Regions from separate parts of the Paenibacillus sp. DCT19 genome, predicted to be linked through region 1. Evidence: riboswitches for the same ligand, from Rfam matches in the RefSeq annotation. Region 1 holds a riboswitch; the other holds the start of a gene.

Region 1 (7,914 bases):
CTCACCAGAAAAGCGGTATTTTTTCATGATCATGTCATAAGCAGGTAACAAATTCTTACCCATGATGACTTGAAGTTGCCCGGCACCGAATACTGCCGAAATCACACCGTCAATCGATTTGAGTCCTTCCAGATCAGGTTTCTTCTCATCTTTCACGATAAAACGTAGACGGGTCATACAATGTGATAAAGAAACAATATTCTCTTCTCCACCACTTTTTTGAACGATTTCATCTGTGATTTTTTTGAAATCCATAAAGGTTCCCCTTTTCGTATAATCCATGATGTTTAAAATGCATGTTAATTAAGCAAAACCAATAAAGCAATTGGTATAAAATTTAAATATAATCATCAGGCCCTGTCTGATTACGCTTTCATTATAAAAGTCCTATAGAAGATTGTAAAACCGATATTTGTAATATAAAATATCGATTAATTGGATATTTAATTCAAAGGGGAAATTGATTTATGAATCATGAGGAAATTGAAACTTTTCTAGCTGTCGTCGAACATGGAAGCATTCTGAGAGGATCTCAGTCCCTGTATATCAGTCAAAGTACTGCAACAAACAGAATTCAACAGTTGGAGGGTAAATTAGGAACAAAGCTTTTTTATCGACAGAAAGGAATCAAGTCACTTACTTTAACTCCCCAAGGGCAAAACTTCTTATCCATTGCAAAACAATGGTCTGTTCTTTGGCAGGAAGCACAAAATCTGAATAGTTTTGAAAACTATACTGAATTACGAGTTAGTGCAGTAGATATGATCAACAGCTTTATGTTCGTTGAAGTTTATAAAAAGATGATGAAGAATCATGACCATATTGTTTTAAACATACAAACTAATCATTCAAGCAAAATACACCCTATGGTTGATAAACAAATTTGTGATATCGGTATTGTGTCAGGTCTCTATAATTATCCAAGTGTTAAATTTGTCCCTTTGTATCAAGAGGATATGGTATTGGTGTATAACCAATATTCTTTATACGCTCAAACCCTTGATAATAGAGACCTGAAATCAGAAGACGAAATTTACTTAACTTGGTCAGAAAAATTCACTCTTTGGCATAACCGTTATTTTCCATACTCAAAAAGAAAAAAGATCATTTTAGGCACTGCATCAATGCTGTTAAGTTATTTTGACGAAGTAAATAATTGGTCCATTATTCCCATGAGTCTCGCAAATAAACTCATGAAATTAAATCCATCTATCACGTATTCTTTGTTTGATAACCCTCCGCCACAGAGAATGATTTATCTCCTCATCAATCAATATTTGAAACCGGATATTCAAGAGGCGATTCAAATTTTTGTTGATGAAATCGTTAGTGAACTGGAGCAAAACGAAGGTTTAACTGTACTTATCAAAAATTATGAAAAGGTTCAGAACCTAATTAATTAATTTGTTTAATATAAGTTGAATTAACATCTAAATCCGATAACAAATACAACACTGATTATGTTCACCGAATTAATTATCAATATGTCAGTGCAGTGACTCCAGTCATCCTACTTGAGGTACATAGTACTATCTCTGAAAGATGACATCTTATTGCACAACAGCCGATCATGTTATTTTTGCAACTTTCATGTTTTTTGAACTAACCTGCCTGTTAATTTATTGAATTAGCGCTACGTTCCTGCCCGTTAGTTGAACAAAAGCAGCAGATCGAGTTGATCCGCTGCTTTCTTTGTAGTATTGAACTATCGTTTCCCGTTAGCTTAACTCGTTTAGTTAGAATTTCCCTTCATCAATGTATGATACGTGAACGTTGTTTCTTACTATCTCGCTAAGTCCATTCTGATGATAGTAAGGCATCAAACTATCGGCCTGTTCAACATCGATCCACGATATTTTCATTATTTCATCTGGCCTATTAATTTTTTCCTTTCCGCCTATTATCGAGGATCTAAACGTAACATAAACAATGTGCTCTGATTCCTTTTCAACTTGATATTCATTTAATGCAACTACACCTATTAATCTTATGTCTAGTCCAGTCTCTTCTTTAGCCTCCCTAATGGCCGCTTCTTCAAACGTTTCATTTTTTTCCACTGCTCCTCCAGGAAGTGTCCATCGGCCTCCATCTCTATTTTGAACCATTAAGATTTTAGTGTTTGTTTGATCAGTGATTAAGGCATATGCTACATCGATTCTTTTCAAAATACCGATCTCCTTTCAAATAAATAAAAACGCTGTACCTGCAGGAGCAAGTACAGCGCACGTTAACATGACAAATAAGCGCAAAATGTGCTTCCCTACGATGGCATTACCCAACAGGTATTTTCGGTCTACGACGGTTTAGTCGTACTCTCAGCCTGATCCCACAAGCTCCCGCATATATTTTATTTTACATTAAATGAGTTTACTACAACTCGATGAAGATAATCAACGAATGCTACGCTAACCTACCGATTAGTTACACGACTTTTAGCAGATCGACCAAGTGCCGCTATATTTTCGATTCAATTTTCAAAATCTGTTGAAAGAGCTACCTCCTTCTGCTCCTCTAGCGCAGCCAAACGTGAAGCCAAACTTTTAGAAACCAATTCATAGGCATCACTCCCCAGTGTTAGACGAAGAGTAGTTTCCTCGGAATCAGCTGCATTAATGATCGCCTGTGCCATTTTTACCGGATCACCAGGGAATTGGTTATCGCCCGCCTCTTGTGACATTTGGCGAATATAGCCTACAGGCGTATTTTCATATTCACTCATAGGCACACCTGCCATCATACTGCTGCCACCAAAGTTAGTTCGTGCACTGCCCGGTTCAACAAGCGTTGCTTGTATATTAAACGAAGCTACTTCCTGAACGAGAGATTCGATAAATCCTTCCATAGCCCACTTGGTTGCATGATAGATACTTAGAGCCGGGAACGCAACTTGACCACCCATACTGGAAAGTTGGAAGATTCGGCCTCCCCCTTGAGCACGAAGGTGTGGTAATGCTGCACGAATCACCTGGATAGACCCGATAACATTGGTATTGAACTGATGAATAATTTGTTCATCACTTACTTCCTCGGCTGCTCCAAACAGCCCATATCCTGCATTGTTGACCACAACATCAATTTGTCCTAGTTCCTCAAAAGCTTGATTAACCACGTTTTTAATGGCCGGAGTGTCGGTTACATCCAACGTAGCCACCCATAATTGATCTCCATAGCGATCTTTTAAGTCATGTAGCGCATTTTCTTTGCGAACCGTAGCTGCCACACGATCACCACGTTCCAACAACAACTCTGTAAGACTACGTCCAAAACCACTCGATGTTCCTGTAATAAACCATGTTTTCATATAATAACGCCTCCATTTTAGTTTTTTATACTCTGCTTGCTCATTGTGTGTCTTTATTCATTTTAGAGATGTAATTCATATGGTATCCGTCCAGATAACAACTCATCGTTTTCAGAACATCCTCGTTGAAGTTGCGTTGAAGTCCATCCAGACCGTTCTGCTTGATTATCTCCATGACCTCTTCGGGTAATGTGGCTGATAGCTTGCAACCTGTGATGATGGATGCTTCGGCTTGAAGAATTTCCATGACATCATCGGGTGTTACTGCATTTTCTGCACAAATCATAGTCACAAGTTCGGACATTAACGTGTACAGATTCAGTTTATGATTCAGCATGGTTTCAGCATCTACATTTTTTTCAAAAACAGCAGTTCTCATCGATTCCAATTTGATGTATAGACCATTATCCTCAATCAGTTCTTTGAGTTCAGTCATCAACAGGTGTTTAAAATCAGCGAAGCTGTGAATGGACACTTCTTTCACCAATTCAGTTAATGACGCAAGTCGCTTCTCATACTCTCTGCATAACAGACTGAAGAATAACGCTTCCTTTGTTTTGAAATAAACAAATAAAATTCCGTTGGACATCCCCATTCTTTTAGCGATATCTGACATTTTTATTTTTTCGTACTCGGAGGTCAAAATAAGTTCAGCAGCCTGATCCATAATAGCTTTAGCTTTTAATGCTTTGGCTTCTGGTGTCATTGCTCGTTTAGCCATAATACCAATCACTCCATTCGATTCTTTTTAGATTGCTCATCGATCTGGAGTTACAATCCAAGCAGAATGGTCTGTCGTTTACTCCTTGAAAAATGCTTTTACCGATTCATCATAATCATTACAAAATGCTCGTGACATTTTCTCCGCTCCATGGCTTCTGGTCAGCCGGTTAATTTGCATCGTAGCAATTGCATCATTGGTTAATGTTGCGACTTTTTTGGGCATAATATAATCAAATTCCGCTGTGACTTCCATCCATACCTGATTGGCTTCCTGAGTCCAGGCTCCTTTTGCTTCACGATTGTTAATGACGATTGCCGTTGTGTTTTTATCTCGATGAGCGTCTTTTAACAATTCTCCAATCGCATGTATTTCATCCATATTCAGCATGAAGTTTGTGTGTTTGATAAAGAAAATCCCGTCTTCTTTCCAATACGTTGTTGTTTTTGGTAATTTCGAATCAAATGTAGACATGTTAGACACACTCCTCTATTTTAAATTATCCAAACATTTTAATAATTCTGTCGTAAGCACGATCTCCAAATACATTTTTCATAAATACCATCGGTTTTGCCATAAATCCTACCAGATAACGTGTTTTCGGTCTTCTTACCGTCACGGCTTTACCAATGGTACGTGCGATAAGTTCCGGTTTTGAAAGCTGATTGCCTGTATAGTTTTTGATCATACCCTCTGCTGACTTGTTTGCGGCTTCAGCATATGGGCCATTCGCTGATACTTTTTTCAGATGCTCGGCAGCAATGATACCCCAATCTGTTTTGATACCGCCCGGTTCTACCACAATCACGTCAATGCCGAAGGGTTCAAGTTCCAGTCGCAGGCAATCCGAAAGACCTTCCACTGCAAACTTGGTCGCATGGTACCAGGCACCGAAGTTAGTCCATATCTTCCCGCCCATTGAAGATACATTCACAATCTTACCGAACTTGTTTTTTCGCATGCTTGGTACGACCAGCTGAATCAGTCTCGCAAGTCCGAACACATTAACTTCCATCTGCCGCCGCGCTTCTTCCATGGGAACATCCTCAAGCGCACCGTAAGACCCGTATCCGGCATTGTTCACCAGTACATCAATTCGTCCTTCTTTGCTTAAAATCTCATTGACCGCCGCAATCATGGACTCTTCATCCGTTACATCCATGGAAATAGGACGAATACCTTTGTTCGCAAGATCCTTCATTTTGTCAATCCGGCGAGCTGCAGCATATACCGTAAAACCTTTGTCTTTCAGTTCAAGCGCAGCTTCTTTACCGATTCCTGACGATGCACCTGTAATTAAAGCAACTTGTTTACTCATGTTGTATAACCTCCACATATTTATTTGATTTTGAGTCAATTATATTTGACTTCGAATCAATTGTCAATCATGTTTGTTTTATTTTTCTCGCGGTTCCGATATTGCTATTCATTTGAATTTTTTTATTCGGATATCGTAAAGGGATCGTCCGATTACAGACGATCCCTGGATCAATATTGCTTATTGATTAGCTGAAGACACTTTCTTTAGAAGCGTAGCTTGTTGTTTATAAAAAGATAAATTGTCTGGATGGGGGACATACGCCTCCTCCGATTTCTCAATCTCCTCTGTACTTAAATGGATGTCCAACGATTCAATGGCATCCATTAAATGATGTTCCTTTGTAGCCCCAACAATTGGACAGTAACGGTATCCTTCTGCAATACCCATGCTAAAAATTCAGCTTCTAAGAAGAAGCTCTCTTGAATCCTCTGATTGAAATCCATTTCTTGCTCTACAAGAACTTGTACCGATAAAATAAAAAAGCCGCTAAAATAGCGACTTCAATGGGAATATGTTCTTGTACCTCGACAAACATGTTCTTATCCCTCATCTGAGCATCGAAAAAGCCGCCCACGGGCGACCTTTTGACAAGAATACGATTTTCAATTTGAAGGATGATCATCAGGACGTTGGATCATATAGGTCTGCATCATGTTCTTCGATCCAATCAATTTGCCTGTATCCATAGCCAGCCATCGTTTGCTGCACATCCAGCACCTCTAATTCCGGTGCCTGCCAAGGCGTTTGTTTCGTTTCCATCGGTCGTCCCCTCCTTTCTACAAGAACTGGAACCAAGATGCGAGCACTCTTACATTACTTGCGCGTTACAAACAACTTAAGATACGATATGTATCTTCACGAAAATTATAAGACACAATACGTATCTGAGTAAACAACTATTTCATCCCTTTCTATGGGTTAAGTATTTCCCTGTAGCGCTACTGACCCAAGTTAAAGCCCACTCGCCTCTATAAAGTGTTTTTCTGGGACAAGGCTAGCGTATAGTGACCGAAACGTTCCGCTTGTTTTCCTGCTGAAAAACTGTCGATTGACCTGTTTTATAAATGGAACTATACTTTGTAGCAAAGAAGGTGAATAGATGAAACAAATAAGCAGTCGCTTTTCGATGGCAGTCCATATTCTGTCGATGATTACGTTGGATCCCATATACAGTACGGGTGATCGAATTGCACGTAGCATCAATAGTAACCCTGTTGTAATTAGAAGGATTATGGCACAACTCAAAAAAGCAGGGTATATTGAAACAAAACCAGGAGTTGCGGGAGCCTCCCTTCTGGTATCTCCTGAAAGATTAACCCTGCTCGATATCTTTCAAGCGGTCGAATCTGTGGAAGGAAATCAGCTTTTCAATTTTCACAAGAATACTGACCCCAATTGCTCTGTAGGTATGAACATTGAATCGATACTATTACCAAAACTCTCTAATGCGCAGAAGGTCATGGAGCATGAACTGGCTTCTGTTACCCTAGCTCAAATTGTGGAGCAAATCCGAACAGAGGCAAATGTAAAATAAAGCTACTCCTACGGTGTATGGAGTAGCTTTATTTTACATTTTTTTAATTTTTCATCAATCAAACAGTAGCTTGCACGGGCTCTACATATTCAATAAAACTGCCGTCGGGGTGCTGCACAAAAATGCTTGGACCAATGGGACCATACTGATCCCTTATTATAATGGTGTTTTGTTTTTTTAATTCTTCCTTCAGTTCATTCATGGAATCCACATATACCACGGCACGGAGTGATTTAGCAGGCTCCATGGCATCGGGACTTCCAGATACAATAACGTAAGGATAGACTGTGGCTAAAGATAAGCCAGCTTCAGGAATGTCCCACGTCCGATCCATAGATCGGTTAGCAAGAGATTCATAATAAGCGACGGTTGATTCAAGTTGCTCGGTGAAAACGGGGATAAAATGATTTAAGATTTTCATGTTAGCCTCCAATTCTTTTTTTGATTATAACCACTATGGTTATAACTATTTCAGTTATACAAAAACATCTTAATTCTGTCAATATTTTTGATAAGTATTTTGATCATTTTGCAGACTTCAATGAGAATATAATCTTGGCTGTCAGCATCGATTTGAGTTCTGCGTGTTCCTTGTCCTGTTCCTTGTCCAGTTCCTTGACTGCCCCACAGCCTGATCTCAGGTAGTTTTATAAGCTTTTGAAACACTTCGCTTTATTTCAACTGTGTTGACCCAATGAAAACTCCCACGACGGGAATCTAGATAAATTTGTCTTAATTGTGGATAGTCTTTTATACTCGCTTCTCTGATTAGCACCAGATCAAGCCCCCTATCTTCTATGCATAGATTTACAATATACCAATTCCTCAATCAACTGAATAAATGTTCTCACTTAAAAATCATAGAAAGAAGGTGGTGATGAGATTAGTCATTTAGCGATTCTGATTGAATGCTGATGCCTTCCTTTCCTAACTGCACGGATAACTCAGATGACAGACGAAGCGTTATGCCGTGTTCTTTATCTGATAAGCTACAGATCACGAAAATGACTGGGTTAGTGGATAAAAAAAAGAAGCTG
Region 2 (7,914 bases), 2.6 Mb from region 1:
TTGGTGCAATTCCTGCTTCTGCTGCTCCCGAGATTGTGAAGACAACCATCGTTGTAGAGAAGGGCAAGACGTATGATGGAAAAGGGAAAAGCGTCGCTGCCGATCCGAATACACTTGGTGATGGCAGTCAAAAAGAAAATCAAAAGCCTATCTTTCGCCTTGAGGCAGGCGCCACATTGAAGAACGTGGTCATTGAAGCGCCAGCAGCTGATGGCGTGCACTGTTATGGTAGCTGTAACATTGAGAATGTCACTTGGAAGGATGTTGGAGAGGATGCATTGACCTTGAAATCATCAGGAACGGTAAACATCACGGGCGGAGCAGCCTACAAAGCCTATGACAAAGTATTTCAGATGAATGCATCCGGAACCATTAACATCAAAAATTTCAGAGCAGATGATATTGGCAAGCTTGTTCGTCAAAATGGAGGCACCTCGTATGCTGTGACCATGAATGTAGATAATTCGAACATTTCCAATGTGAAGGATTCCATTTTGCGAACAGACAGCGGCAGTACGAAGGGGAAAATTACGAACACCAGATATTCGAAGGTGCCTACATTGTTCAAAGGGTTCTCGTCAGGCAATACAAGTCAATCAGGGAATACGCAGTATTAATGTAGCGAACAGATAAAAGGCATCCTGTGGGATGCCTTTTCCTATAGTTTCAGCTAGATGAGGTAGCATGCATGTCCATAAGGCTCCTACTTCTACTTTTCATCCGGTGCGTTAACAAAGATACTTCCTTTGGATGGTACAGCCGCCCCTTCAGCTACCGAGCCGGCTTTGTTGGTGACCGTATAAGAGGTTTCCTCGGCCATGAGTGAGTACTGGAATGACACGATCGTTTTACCAGCTAATGAAGGGCGTGTTCCAGCTTCAGCATATGGCTTCGTTTTGACGAAGAATAGATCACCAAGAGTCCCGGAACCGTTACCTATGTTTGCTTGCCATTTGAGTAAGGCCTGACCGTTTTTAACCTCATAATAACTGATTAGATCGTTGTTTTTGTTAATGAAGAATCGATCTTTTTTTCCTTGTTCAAATATATAGGTTGTGGTGGAGTCCACATCACCACGCTCTTCACGTAGCTCCAGACGAGGTTGTCCCAACTTCGAGAAACGTGGTAGATGAATTGCAGCCTCGCGCGCAGCCACGAGATCGTTGCCGTTATATGCTTTAACGAGGGCAGTATCCGTTTGATAGATGTAAGCTTCCTTCGCGGCCTGATTCCAACTAACCTGGGCGCCAAAGGCATCGCCAATGGCTCGGAGTGGGAGCATAGCTTTGCCATTGACCAGAATAGGAGCTGCTGTAAGTGTCGCTGTTTGACCATTTTTCGTTATCGTTTTGGTGTTAGGCGCAAGAATGTATTTGTCGCGATCGGTCTGGATGCTAATTTCTTTAGTTTTGTTGTTATAGCCGAATGTATAGTTGCCCAAGAATTGAAGTTCGGTCAGTGCTACATAGGTGACACCTTGCCGAATGACGACGTCATAGGAAGCTGGAATGTTATTAATGTACGCCGTGGGTTTGTGATTAGTAGCTGCTTCCACGACATGGGGGGACAGCAGAGCAGGTGCCGTACCTGCGGTGAGAATCGAGGCGGCAAGAATCATCTTCCATTTTTTCTGCTGCCAAGCTGAGTGAATTGTTTTCATCATAATCAATCTCCTTTCTAGTTTACAGACGGCTGGATATCCCAAAAGTTTCATATTCTTGCAAATTACATTCTGTCATTAACCTAACGTATCTATAGCGAAACAATGCTCGCAGGTGGATTCAGACACTAGATTAGTAAGCGTACCAAGGTAGTTTTAGTGAACATAGCATTGCTACAATTACCCAGATAGTGTACATTAGAGGCAATGAAATAAGTGAACCGGGTGCTCAATGAAGTTGGGCTGAGAGGGTGGCCTTGTGCTGCTGACCGTATATCTGATCTGGGTAATGCCAGCGTAGAGAACATAGAATCACAGTGAACAAGACGTTGAAAAGCGTAATAAGTATCATTTCGAAGCCTAGTTATTTTGCAATCATCTATGGATGTACATATTGCGATCCTGTTTAAGAGGGTCACTGTAAACTTATGCAAAATATAATGACGGATGTGAGTCCGATCACGTAATGAAATGCACTTATTATATTTTTGGTACATTGTCTACTGCTGATCACCATGACGATACGTAGGTCTGCCTGGAAACCGGGGAGGCTTTTTTTGTGTTCTACCAATCTAAACAACACGAAGGAAGGAAGTTGTTCACATGGGAAATGCAGTGCGTAGTAATAAGTTGAGGTTAACGGATATTTTAGTAACGATTGTGATTGCGGTTGTTTTTGGCGTGATCTACAAAATATGGGGGCCAACTTATGATCTAATGAAGCCTTTTGGCATTCATGCCGAGCAGATGATCTATGGCATGTGGTTTATGGCAGGAACCTTTGCCTTTGTTGTGATTCGCAAACCCGGTGTAGCCATATTAGCCGAGGTTGCCGCAGCAACGGTAAGTGCTTTTCTGGGAAGTGAATGGGGTATGTCTACGCTGGTCTATGGACTATTGCAGGGGCTAGGAGCCGAGGTCTTTTTTGCAGCGTTTCGCTATCGTCTTACAAACCTGTGGGTAACCTGCCTTGCAGCGGTAGGTGCAGCAGCGGCTTCGCTCATATTGGACTACCAGTATGGATACATCGATTCATTGTCGGCATGGAATTATACCTTGTTTATCGCTTTCCGCTTCCTTGGAAGTATTATCATTGCAGGTGTGTTTGCTTATTATCTAGCCAAAGCGCTGGAGCTTACTGGGGTAACACGTTCGCTTCGACCTGTATCGAAACAGGATTACGAGGCGTTGGACTAAATGTATGAAGAAGAGCGCCCGCAGATTGTAGGAGTAACTAATCTAAGATGCAAGTTTCCTGGAGAGCAGGCCTTGTTATTTCAAGGCTTGTCTCTATCTGTACGCCAGGGGGAAAAGGTACTATTGCTTGGACCGAGTGGTTCCGGCAAGTCAACGTTATTACAAATATTGAGTGGCATCATTCCGAATTCGGTAGAGATTCCGATGAAATGTGATGATATTCAGGTGCCGAAGCGAGCCGGGTTTGTTTTTCAAGACCCAGATACTCAGTTTTGCATGTCCTATACGGATGAAGAGATTGCGTTTGTGCTGGAGAACCGGAATATACCACGTGAACATATGCCTGAGCAGATTAGCCAATACCTGAACCAAGTGGGATTAAACTTCGAACGGAATCGTCAATTAATCCATTCGATGTCCCAGGGCATGAAGCAACGCCTAGCTATGGCCTCCATGCTTGCGATGCAACCTGATGTGCTGTTTCTAGACGAACCGACAGCATTACTTGATGAGGAAGGAACAGCGCAAGTGTGGGATACAGTGAAGCAGATTATGAAGAACAAAACGCTGATTATTGTGGAACACAAAATTAATGAGATTGTGGAATTAGTAGATCGAATCATCGTGCTGTCACCAGACGGAAAGATTGTCGCGGACGACTGTGCGGAGCATATTTTTGCGAACCATCGTGAAATGCTGCGAGATTATGGAATTTGGTATCCAGGTGTGTGGGATGAGCAAGAACAAGAACATGGGCAAAATCGGAAACAAGAGCAATGGTTGCATCGATCAAGTAATAGACTAGCATCAGAGGATCACCGAAAGGCATCTGATACTAGAACTGGCAAGACAGGCTCCCTAACTGATCCAGTGAAAGTGAGTACACTAGATGCTAAGCCTGCACTTGAATTACGGCAATTCACCGGGTGGCGAGGGAAAACGAAGTTTATTGAGATTGAACAGGCACAGGTGTGGCATGGGGACTGGATCGCGGTCGTTGGAGCCAATGGTGCCGGCAAAAGCTCCTTGTTATTAGCCCTCATGAACATATTGAAAACAACTGGTTATTATCGCGTAGAAGGGCAATTACCTGGGAAAACGGAGAAATTGGCTGATCATATTGCTTTTGTATTCCAGAATCCAGAATTTCAATTTGTTGCTCATTCCGTCAAGGATGAAGTGGAATTTTCGCTTCTGTATGGAACGCTCTCTGCGGAAGAGCGACATCAGCAGACGTACGCCATGCTGGAGCAATTTAACTTGCAGCATCTAACGGATCGACATCCTTATCAATTATCCATGGGACAGAAACGGCGGTTAAGTGTTGCTTCTGCCCTGGTACGCGAGCAACGTATTCTGTTGCTGGATGAACCGACATTTGGTCAGGATGCCCGCAATACATTCGCGATGCTGTCACAGCTGGAGCGTCTACGTTGCCAAGGAACGGCGATTATTATGGTCACACATGACCGGGAAATCGTAAAGAGGTATTGCACACATGTCTGGACGATTGATCAGGGGAGGTTAACGGATGCAGATCTCGTTTCCACACCGTGAAACCTGGCTCCATGCGGTCAACCCCGGTCTCAAAATGATTACTCTGACGCTGATGTTTATTATGGTCATTCTCATACACAATCTGAATATCATGGCTAATGTAGCAATCGTTATGCTGCTATTATTATGCTGGTCAGGTCATCCGTGGTACAGGCTGTTTTTATACGCCTCGCCCTTTATTCTAGTGTTCATCTCCACCTCTACCGGAATGATGATGTTTGGTAAGGGAGAAACCACTTGGTTCCGCTGGGGGCTTATTCATATTACAGAAGAAAGCTTTTATCGTGGGATTCATTTGGGGTTCCGTTCTTTAAGCATGGCAGCAGCGGGTTTGTTGTTTGGTCTTACGACCAAGCCTGTTCGTTTGTTTTATTCATTAATGCAGCAATGGCGTTTACCAGCCAAGTATGCGTATAGCTTTCTTTCGGCGATGCGTATGATGCCAATACTGCTGGATGAATTTCAGACGTTACGCTATGCGATTCGTATTCGAGGTACGAAGCAGCGTAGTTCTCGCTGGAACCTATATGGCACGTTGAAACGGTACGCGATTCCTCTACTTGCTCAGAGCATAAGGCGCGCGCAACGAATGGCGATTGCGATGGAGGCAAAAGGGTTCACAGAAGGGCAAAGTCGCACCTATTATGTGCAGGTTGGTTACTCGCGTGCTGATCTATGGTTCACATTGTATTATGTCATCATGTTATCCATCGCCTTTGCCTTGGGAATCCTGTACCCTTACCATCCTAATCTGGTGGACGTCAGATAGTACGAGAACACGAGAATGCAAGTGAGCAGGGAAATTAAATTTGATTCAATGGGTAACTTTTCTTTGTTCAAAACGTCTTTAATGGAAATAACTTCTATTTGAGTGGAGTGAACATCGTGAAGATTGGGCCAAACGGAGTAAAAGCAAGGTATCCATGGGTTACAGTAATGGGGGTATCCCTCATGCTCGTTACAGGCTGTGGGTTACTGGATAATCGCACGGATGTTGGAGGAGAACCAAGCTCAATTACAGTAACGCAAGCTAAGCCTACCCAAGTTAATTATAAACAGGGAGAAGCCGTGACGGTTGTGCCCAATACACCTTTGTTCATCCAGAGAGTAGAGCGCCGTGAAGATCTGGACAGCGTGAAGTTACAATCGTACACGACCCACATGGAGAAATGGAAGGTACGATCTGCAGAAGGGGAATGGATTAAGATTCAGGATGAGAATCGGGGAACGGTGTGGTTCCCGGCGTGGTATGCATCGAAAGAGAGTCGTAGTATTGAAGCGGTCACTCCACAGACTTTCAAACTGCATTCAGGCCGTAAATTATATTTATCTCCAGAGAGCAAAACAAGCTGGCCAATCGGTGCTGAAGAAGCATTTCTAATAAAAAAATGGAATGGATGGTATGGTGTCTCAATAACGCCGCGCAACTGGACGAAGAATAGTTTGGAGTACCTTCCGCCACTGCTCTGGGTTAAGGCAGAGGATATTGACCAGCATGAACATATAAAGGATGGTTGGCTCCAGCAGAATTCGGCGTTGACCACTACAGCGATCAGACATCTAACCTTTCTAAAGTTCAATAAGGCAGCAACTTCCAAGCAGGTGAAGCAGTGGCTTGGTGAACCGGATTGGAAAGAGCATTCAAGCAATCTCTCCGATACATACCAGAAGATGAGTATTGGCGAGACTTGGCGGTATGAACGAAAGGATAGTCAGTTTCTTGTTACCTTTACCCAGGCCGGCAAGATCGCTCGAACAGAGTGGCGTATTTTACAGAATGGACAGACTTACAGTTGGGATAAGTATTATTTTAGTACCGGTGAAGAGTATGAATACACGAACAAGACAGACGCCAAAGTTCTGCCAGCGACGCTGCCATGGAAGCCGATCTGGACGAACCAGGGCGGAATTAATTATACCTTCCTTCAAGCGGCGAATGAGGATGTGCTTTTAATGGAAGGTGACGATGGTGGATTAAGTGGTAACCATTACGAAAGTTCAATGTATGCTCTGGATCGACATTCTGGAGAGAAGCTATGGGAGGTCAATGCCGGTTATGGTATACAGCAGGCTCAGATGGATATTGAACGTGAGCATGTTACCATATTTACAGATTATGATCCGGATAAGAAAAGCTACAATGATCGTGTCCGTCATCTCCGACTGAATGATGGTAAGGTGATGTGGGGTTTCGATCCTAAACAGGGATATGAAGTGAACTATATAACGGCAGCGAAAAATGTGGTCGTTGTGGATAGTCGTCTGAGCGAAACTTCCAATGGTGGGCATCTATCCGTACTTCATAGTAAGAATGGCAAGATATTGTGGACACGTAAGCTTAACAAGGACTACCAATTGTTGAACCAGCGTGCAGAAGATCCATATGTGCTGTATTGGGATAAAGGGAAACTGACGGCTGCTGATCCGTTAACAGGACGTGTCGTTTGGAATATCGTAGCTAAGAAGTCTACGGTAGATCACCCAGAGAACAATCCGTATTTTGATGGTATATATCGTATAGATCCGTTTCAGAGTGCCAAGCCTGAACGCTGGATGCTGCTTGCAGATCAGTGGACGCTGGTCGATTTGAATACAGGCAAGAAGCAGGAATATTTTGCAGCGAAACACGAACAACAGATCGAGGTATTAAACGATGGGATGGTATTGATTCGTGAAAATAAAAAAGGGAGTCAGTACGGTGAATACGAAGATTTCACAACAACACTCTATGATCCACAGCGTGGACAGAAGCGTTGGAGTGTGAACGCTAAGATTGAACGTGGCCTTGTAGACAATGAACAAGTATACGTGATTATGAATGGCTCTCCTGCTGCACTGGATTATAAGACGGGGAAATTACGCTGGAGCGTTAAGGAGACATTAGGAGCGGTGCGGCACCCTATCAATCAGGGAAGTTACACGCTCATTGATGATCAGTTACTGCTGCCTATGGGGGCAGATTTGCTCGTCTTCAACGCGCAAAACGGAGAACTGATAGGCAGGGTGAATGATGTTGTTACAGGCCAGCCAGAGCATAGAGATCGACAGGCCAAGAACGGAGCGATAAATCGTATTGGAGATGAAGTCTATATCGGCTCATCCAATGGGCGATTCAGTTTATTTAAATCACAAGACTTATTAACAGAGGTTGTTCAATAACCATCTCTTATGAACTCTCATTAATAGGAATAGCCTTAAGGGTTGTCTCACAGTTCATGTTGATTTATTATAAATAAACAGGATTGCTCGCGCTCCGGTTATCGGCTGTGCGGGCTTTCTTCATGTGTTCGCGAAGAACCATGCACGATTAATCGCGGGAGGAATCTCCATGATTTCATTATACGGAGTAAGCAAACGTTATTACGAGCGGGGCGAACGTGCAGATCAGGGGTTCGAGGCGTTAAGCTCTGTCTCGCTTGAGATAGGACAAGGCAAGATCCATGGCATTATCGGTGCCAGTGGTGCGGGCAAATCTACGCTGCTAAGGCTGCTTAATGGGC

What was found. A riboswitch is a leader RNA that binds a small molecule or an ion and turns the genes downstream of it on or off. The one in region 1 is predicted to bind thiamine pyrophosphate.
Region 2: linked by a shared signal. The riboswitch ahead of DMB88_RS04615 (ECF transporter S component) and the one ahead of DMB88_RS16535 (NUDIX hydrolase) in region 1 are both predicted to bind thiamine pyrophosphate.

Annotation. Positions count from the first base shown of each region.
Region 1 covers NZ_CP029639.1:3,619,170-3,627,083, forward strand. The annotation lists gene DMB88_RS16525 (glucose PTS transporter subunit IIA) at 1-255, opposite strand, end outside; gene DMB88_RS16530 (LysR family transcriptional regulator) at 468-1,403, shown strand; gene DMB88_RS16535 (NUDIX hydrolase) at 1,737-2,165, opposite strand; TPP riboswitch at 2,240-2,350, opposite strand; gene DMB88_RS16540 (SDR family oxidoreductase) at 2,468-3,301, opposite strand; gene DMB88_RS16545 (TetR/AcrR family transcriptional regulator) at 3,342-4,022, opposite strand; gene DMB88_RS16550 (hypothetical protein) at 4,101-4,496, opposite strand; gene DMB88_RS16555 (oxidoreductase) at 4,522-5,340, opposite strand; partial or broken gene DMB88_RS16560 (aldo/keto reductase) at 5,521-5,735, opposite strand; gene DMB88_RS16565 (paeninodin family lasso peptide) at 5,965-6,102, opposite strand; gene DMB88_RS16570 (Rrf2 family transcriptional regulator) at 6,443-6,877, shown strand; gene DMB88_RS16575 (VOC family protein) at 6,936-7,298, opposite strand.
Region 2 covers NZ_CP029639.1:1,039,396-1,047,309, forward strand. The annotation lists gene DMB88_RS04605 (pectate lyase) at 1-617, shown strand, start outside; gene DMB88_RS04610 (copper amine oxidase N-terminal domain-containing protein) at 710-1,663, opposite strand; TPP riboswitch at 1,872-1,980, shown strand; gene DMB88_RS04615 (ECF transporter S component) at 2,264-2,857, shown strand; gene DMB88_RS04620 (ABC transporter ATP-binding protein) at 2,858-4,414, shown strand; gene DMB88_RS04625 (energy-coupling factor transporter transmembrane component T family protein) at 4,389-5,183, shown strand; gene DMB88_RS04630 (outer membrane protein assembly factor BamB family protein) at 5,300-7,573, shown strand; gene DMB88_RS04635 (methionine ABC transporter ATP-binding protein) at 7,743-7,914, shown strand, end outside.